2 regions of the Yersinia vastinensis genome follow, and region 1 is predicted to be linked to the other one. Evidence: predicted binding sites of a transcription regulator. Region 1 holds the regulator's gene; the other holds the start of a gene.

Region 1 (3,314 bases):
AGACACTTTTTTCTTTGCTTAACTCGTCAAAGCTCAAGGCTATTGGCGAGCCGCTGTAACGAATATGCTCGGTTTTTGCGACCTGTTGGGCGCGATGAATATGGCCCAAAGCAATGTAATCGGCTGGTGGGAAAGCGTGTGCAGGGAAGGCATCCAATGTCCCGATGTAAATATCACGAACTGAATCACTTGTGGTCACGCCTACCGTGGTTAAGTGGCCAGTAGCAATAATAGGTAACGGTAGGCTGAGCTTCGTTCGCAGTTCAACTGCTTGCTGATAGAGCGCGTGATAATGATTAGCAATGGCTTCTTGCAACGCTAACTGTTTTTGTCCGCCAGATTCACCAGCTTGGCTGGTTACTAAATCTCGAGGACGCAAGAAAGGAATAGCGCATAGCAACGCGGCAGGCTGATGTTGGCGATCTTTCAAGATAATGATTTGTTGCTCCAGTTGGTTGCTGGCGCAGGATATTACCGTGGTATTTAAATAGGAAAGCAAACCCCGAGATTCATTGAGTGTTGATACTGAATCGTGATTCCCCCCCAGCACGACTAATTGGCACCCTGTGGGTTGGAGTTCGACTACAAAACGGTTATATAGCTCACGGGCATAGCTGGGAGGAGAACCTGTATCAAATATATCACCGGCAACAATCAGCGCATCCACCTGATTTTCTTCGATCTGCTCAATAAGCCAATGCAGAAATGCCTGGTGTTCGGCTGCACGGCTTTTGGTGAAGAAATGCTGGCCCAAATGCCAGTCAGAGGTATGAATAATGCGCATAAATCTCCCGCTATGGCAGGTTATCTCTCATCGAATGGCGCTGATTATAAACGCTGTTCGCCGGATGTCTCGGCTAAAAAAAGGTGATGGCGAAAATCTCCGAGGCGCTTCGCAAACTTGAGTGCTGTATTTTGCAATTAACATGAAATTAATCACTATGCTTATTGCTTACGAGAGCGTGATGTTTTTCATAAAAATGTCACAAAACTGACGCATAATGGCTCGCGGCATAACATAGTGACCACTAACTTACTGGCAGGATTGATGATGGCAAGACGCATACTTGTGGTGGAAGATGAAGCACCAATCCGTGAGATGGTGTGCTTTGTGTTGGAACAGAATGGCTACCAACCGTTAGAAGCCGAAGATTATGACAGCGCAGTGGCGCGTTTGTCGGAGCCTTTCCCTGATTTGGTGTTGCTAGACTGGATGTTGCCTGGTGGTTCGGGCATCCAGTTTATCAAGCATATGAAACGTGAAGCACTGACACGTGATATTCCTGTGATGATGCTGACCGCTCGTGGCGAAGAAGAAGACCGTGTTCGTGGTTTGGAAGTAGGGGCGGATGATTATATTACCAAGCCTTTTTCGCCAAAAGAGCTGGTGGCACGAATTAAAGCAGTCATGCGCCGGATATCGCCAATGGCAGTAGAAGAAGTTATTGAAATGCAAGGATTGAGTCTTGACCCCTCCTCACATCGGGTTATGGCTAACGAGCAAGCGCTAGATATGGGGCCTACAGAGTTTAAATTGCTGCACTTTTTTATGACCCATCCAGAGCGTGTGTACAGCCGTGAGCAGTTGCTTAATTATGTCTGGGGCACTAACGTTTATGTAGAAGATCGCACTGTTGATGTGCATATTCGTCGGTTACGTAAGGCGCTTGAAATTGATGGTCATGACAAAATGGTACAAACCGTCCGGGGAACTGGATATCGTTTCTCAACGCGCTACTGAGTTTTCAGTGCCGGAGAATTCGTTGTGTTAGAACGTTTATCGTGGAAAACGCTGGCTTTAGAGCTGGCTATTTTTTGTTTACCTGCATTATTGTTAGGTGCCTTTATTGGGTATCTCCCTTGGCTATTACTGCTTTCAGTGCTCGCCGCTTTAATCTGGAATTTCTATAACCAACTCAAATTATCTCACTGGCTGTGGTTAGACCGCAGCATGACGCCACCCGCCGGGCGTTGGAGTTGGGAGCCTTTATTTTATGGCTTGTACCAGATGCAACTGCGTAATCGCCGGAGGCGTCGCGAATTAGCATTGCTTATCAAGCGCTTTCGCAGTGGTGCTGAATCATTACCTGATGCTGTGGTGATGACTACGATCGACGGTAATATTTTCTGGTGTAATGGTCTGGCCCAGAAATTATTGTGTTTTCGTTGGCCGGAAGATAACGGTCAACATATTCTCAACTTATTACGTTATCCAGAATTCAGTCAGTATCTACAGCAACAAGAGTTTTCTCGCCCACTAACCCTGCAATTGAATAATGGTCATTACGTGGAGTTCCGTGTGATGCCCTACTCTGAAGGGCAATTACTTATGGTGGCGCGAGATGTCACGCAAATGCGTCAATTGGAAGGGGCGCGGCGTAATTTCTTCGCCAATGTCAGTCATGAGCTGCGTACACCACTGACGGTGTTACAAGGGTATCTGGAAATGATGCATGACCAGGAATTGTCTGGCCCATTACGCGAAAAAGCGCTAGGAACCATGCAAGAGCAGACCAAGCGAATGGATGGGTTGGTAAAGCAACTGTTGACGCTATCACGAATTGAGGCCGCACCTAACGTGGATATGAATGAGCAGGTCGATATTCCGCGTATGTTGAAAGTGTTGCAGCACGAGGTTCAGGCACTGAGTAATGGGCGTCATGAGATTACTTTCCGTATCAATGAGCAACTGAAAGTTTTTGGTAACGAAGATCAATTGCGCAGTGCGGTCTCTAATCTGGTTTATAACGCGGTTAATCATACCCCTGAAGGCACAAAAATTGAGGTGTGCTGGCAGCAAACACCACAAGGAGCGCAATTTCAGGTCAGCGACAATGGGCCAGGGATTGCTCCTGAGCATGTTCCGCGCCTGACTGAGCGCTTTTATCGGGTGGACAAAGCTCGCTCAAGACAAACTGGCGGGAGTGGGTTGGGGTTGGCTATTGTGAAACACGCACTGAGCCACCATGACGCGCGTTTGGATGTTATCAGTGAAATTGGTTTGGGTACGCGATTTATTTTTACCTTACCGAACCGGTTGATTGTTCCGACGGTTTTAACCGAGAATGCAGTCAAATCCTAAGACTGCATGGGCACCAAGTTGATGAGATGGGGAAAATGGGCGCTGTTGAATGCCATGCTCTGCCTGAGTTATGGCGCATTGGCGCAACCGGTGGTATCGCCTACGGTGGCGGAGCAGCCATCATCGGTAGCGGCAAGCCACACCTTGTCTGGCAATCTTTCCAGTGTCGGATCGGACACTTTGGCTAATTTGATGTCGCTGTGGGCGGAAGATTTTAATCATCACTACCCCG
Region 2 (3,314 bases), 1.0 Mb from region 1:
CGCCACGGCTTGTGGTTTACTGGCCACCGCAGTTCTCAATATTAATAATTTGCGCGATATCGAAAATGACAAGGCCAATGGTAAAAATACACTGGCGGTGCGTTTAGGCCCAGTCATCGCACGCTATTACCATGCTCTATTGATCACTGCCGCTATCTTCTGTCTGGCCTTATTTAGCCTATTAAATCTGCACACTTGGAAGGGTTGGATCTTTATTCTGGCTGTTCCATTGTTGGTCAAACACGCCCTATTTGTCTTGCGCGAACCTACGGCTGCGGGAATGCGCCCCATGCTTGAGCATATGGTTAAAGCCGCGCTATTGACCAATATCCTATTTGCCGTCGGCCTAGTACTCAGCTAATCTCGCCGCTTTCTTTCTCCGGGTGGCGGCTAATAAAGTCTACTCGGAGAAATTTAACAATTGATGATTTTGCCAACAGTAGCCAGAAAGGGATATACTTAACATCCCAGCCGCAACCAGACGTTAATCCTATGAAATATGATACTTCCGATCTCTGTGATATCTATCATGAAGAGGTAAATGTGGTAGAACCACTGTTCTCCAATTTTGGCGGACGTACTTCATTTGGTGGCAAGATAACCACTGTAAAATGTTTCGAAGATAACGGCTTATTATTTGACCTACTTGAAGAAAATGGTCTGGGCCGTGTCCTGGTTGTTGATGGCGGTGGCTCAGTTCGCCGTGCATTAATTAATGCTGAATTAGCTGACCTGGCGCTGAAAAACGAGTGGGAAGGTATTGTTGTTTACGGTGCAGTTCGTCAGGTTGATGAACTGGCTGAGTTGGATATTGGTATCCAAGCGATGGCAGCCATCCCGGTGGGTGCTGCAGATGAAGGTATCGGCGAGAGTGATATCCGCGTGAACTTTGGCGGTGTGACGTTCTTCTCCGGCGACCATTTGTACGCAGACAACACCGGTATTATTCTGTCAGAAGAACCGTTGGATATTGAGTAATATCCCACTGATTTCATAAGAAAGGGCGATGTCGATATCGCCCTTTACCCTTCTCATTTGACGCCGGTTATTGTTTACACTTTAACCGCCAAAATCAAACTTCTTCCATCTTTCCCAGCAAAGCCCGCAGACGATCCTGCCAAACATGCTGTTCTTGTTTCAGTTGCTCATTTTCGCGCACTAGCGCTTCACGGCCACCAGCCGCTTCCTGAACTTCTTGGGACAGGGTGTTATTCTTCTCTTTCAGCTCTTCAATTTCCATCTGTAACAAAGTGATGGTATCAATCGCCTGCTGAACTTTAACTTCCAATTTCTCAAATACTTCAAATGACATTCTTCGGTCCCCTTATGGTAGCAAGGCGTACATCTCTTGGTCGCAGTCATCATTTTTAGCTTGAGTTGCTGCTCTAACTAAAACAACAACTAGCAGATGAAACTGCTGTGAATACTTATCGCGCTATATGGCTATCGAACTCGTGTAACAAGCGCTGGTTTAACGCGTTCCTCATCAAAGCAACGCCGCTTGATAAAAACGATGACCCTGTGAAACGATTGTATGTAGCCAGCCCCCCCCTGTCTAGCGCCATACCCGTACAAACCACACTCTGTAGCAATTTCGTTTCAGGAACCATCAGCAAAAACTGAAAAACCCTTATGACCAATCCTGTAAAGTTATACATGCCCTTAACAACTGAAAACAAAAGTACTGGTCTGATCACACTTTCAAAGTACCTTAACGTCCGTGAATAACGCGAAATCGCTCATTTTTATGACGCACCACACACATTTTGATTTCGCTATTTCTCGTTTATGCTCGTTAACGATAAATTTACATCACTCCCTTCGTTGTCTGAAGGGCAAAAATAAGAAATACCCTATAAATCTCTGTCTCTAGGACATCTACTATGAGCCAAACCGCTAGTTCGACCTTGAAGGGCCAATGTATCGCGGAGTTTCTCGGTACTGCTCTACTCATCTTTTTTGGTGTGGGCTGTGTTGCTGCAATGAAATTGGCAGGCGCCAGTTTTGGGCAGTGGGAAATCAGTATCATTTGGGGCCTGGGTGTTGCCATGGCCATCTACCTAACAGCAGCAATTTCTGGCGCTCATCTTAACCCGGCGGTAACCATTGCATTGTGGTTATTTGCCTGCTTCGATCGCCGTAAAGTCATTCCCTACATTGTGGCGCAAATTGCAGGGGCATTTTGTGCAGCGGCATTAGTGTATGGTCTCTACTACAACCTGTTTGTCGATTTTGAACAAACCCATCAGATAGCTCGTGGCAGTGTTGAAAGCCTGAACTTGGCCGGTATCTTCTCTACTTATCCAAATCCGCACATTTCTGTTTTCCAGGCTTTCCTGGTTGAAACCGTCATTACTGCTATTTTGATGTGCCTGATTTTGGCACTGACTGACGATGGTAATGGTATTCCTCGCGGCCCACTGGCACCGTTACTCATTGGTATTCTGATTGCTGTTATCGGTGGTTCAATGGGGCCGCTGACAGGCTTCGCATTAAACCCAGCACGTGATTTTGGTCCAAAACTATTTGCTTATTTTGCCGGCTGGGGTGAAGTCGCCTTCACTGGCGGGCGTGACATTCCTTACTTCCTAGTCCCTATCTTAGGGCCTATCGTCGGCGCTTTGGTCGGTGCTTTTGGCTATCGTGCTCTGATTGGCCGCCACTTACCTTGCGATGTGTGTGCCATTGATGATGAAGAAACCACGGTGACGACCACAGAACGCAAAGCGTAATTAATAGATAATCTAATATACCCGGTAGATTTCATGGCACAGCCAACGTACCAACGCCATGAAAGATAACGGGTATAAACGGCAACTTAAAAGTAGGCTAACTATGACAACTGAAAACACTACTCAAAAGAAATACATTGTCGCGCTTGATCAGGGAACGACCAGTTCCAGAGCTGTGGTACTGGACCACGATGCTAATATCGTGAGTGTTTCTCAGCGCGAATTCACCCAAATTTACCCGAAAGCGGGCTGGGTTGAGCATGACCCAATGGAAATCTGGGCAACTCAAAGCTCAACACTGGTCGAAGTACTGGCTAAAGCCGGTATCAGTTCTGATGAAATCGCCGGTATCGGCATTACTAACCAGCGTGAAACCACCATTGTTTGGGATAAAGCGACCGGTAAACCGGTGTACAACGCGATTGTTTGGCAATGCCGTCGTACTGCCGAAATTTGTGAGAAACTCAAAAAAGAAGGGCTGGAAGAGTATATCCGCCATAACACCGGTTTAGTGGTCGACCCTTACTTCTCTGGCACCAAGGTCAAATGGATCCTCGATAACGTAGAAGGCGCACGTGATCG

What was found. The regulator PhoB, encoded in region 1, activates phosphate uptake and scavenging genes when phosphate is short. The targets are predictions, from matches to a motif close to CTGTCATAAAACTGNCNNAT.
Positions count from the first base shown of each region.
Region 2: ACIOG0_RS21285 (MIP/aquaporin family protein) is a predicted target of PhoB. The motif match lies at 1,735-1,754, and genes of this name have one in related genera.

Region 1 is NZ_CP173260.1:3,551,445-3,554,758, reverse strand. Features, by position in the region: gene sbcD (exonuclease subunit SbcD) at 1-784, opposite strand, end outside; gene phoB (phosphate response regulator transcription factor PhoB) at 1,052-1,741, shown strand; gene phoR (phosphate regulon sensor histidine kinase PhoR) at 1,766-3,082, shown strand; gene ACIOG0_RS16565 (PstS family phosphate ABC transporter substrate-binding protein) at 3,104-3,314, shown strand, end outside.
Region 2 is NZ_CP173260.1:4,598,964-4,602,277, forward strand. Features, by position in the region: gene ACIOG0_RS21270 (1,4-dihydroxy-2-naphthoate polyprenyltransferase) at 1-361, shown strand, start outside; gene rraA (ribonuclease E activity regulator RraA) at 493-978, shown strand; gene zapB (septal ring assembly protein ZapB) at 1,073-1,312, opposite strand; gene ACIOG0_RS21285 (MIP/aquaporin family protein) at 1,884-2,732, shown strand; gene glpK (glycerol kinase GlpK) at 2,836-3,314, shown strand, end outside.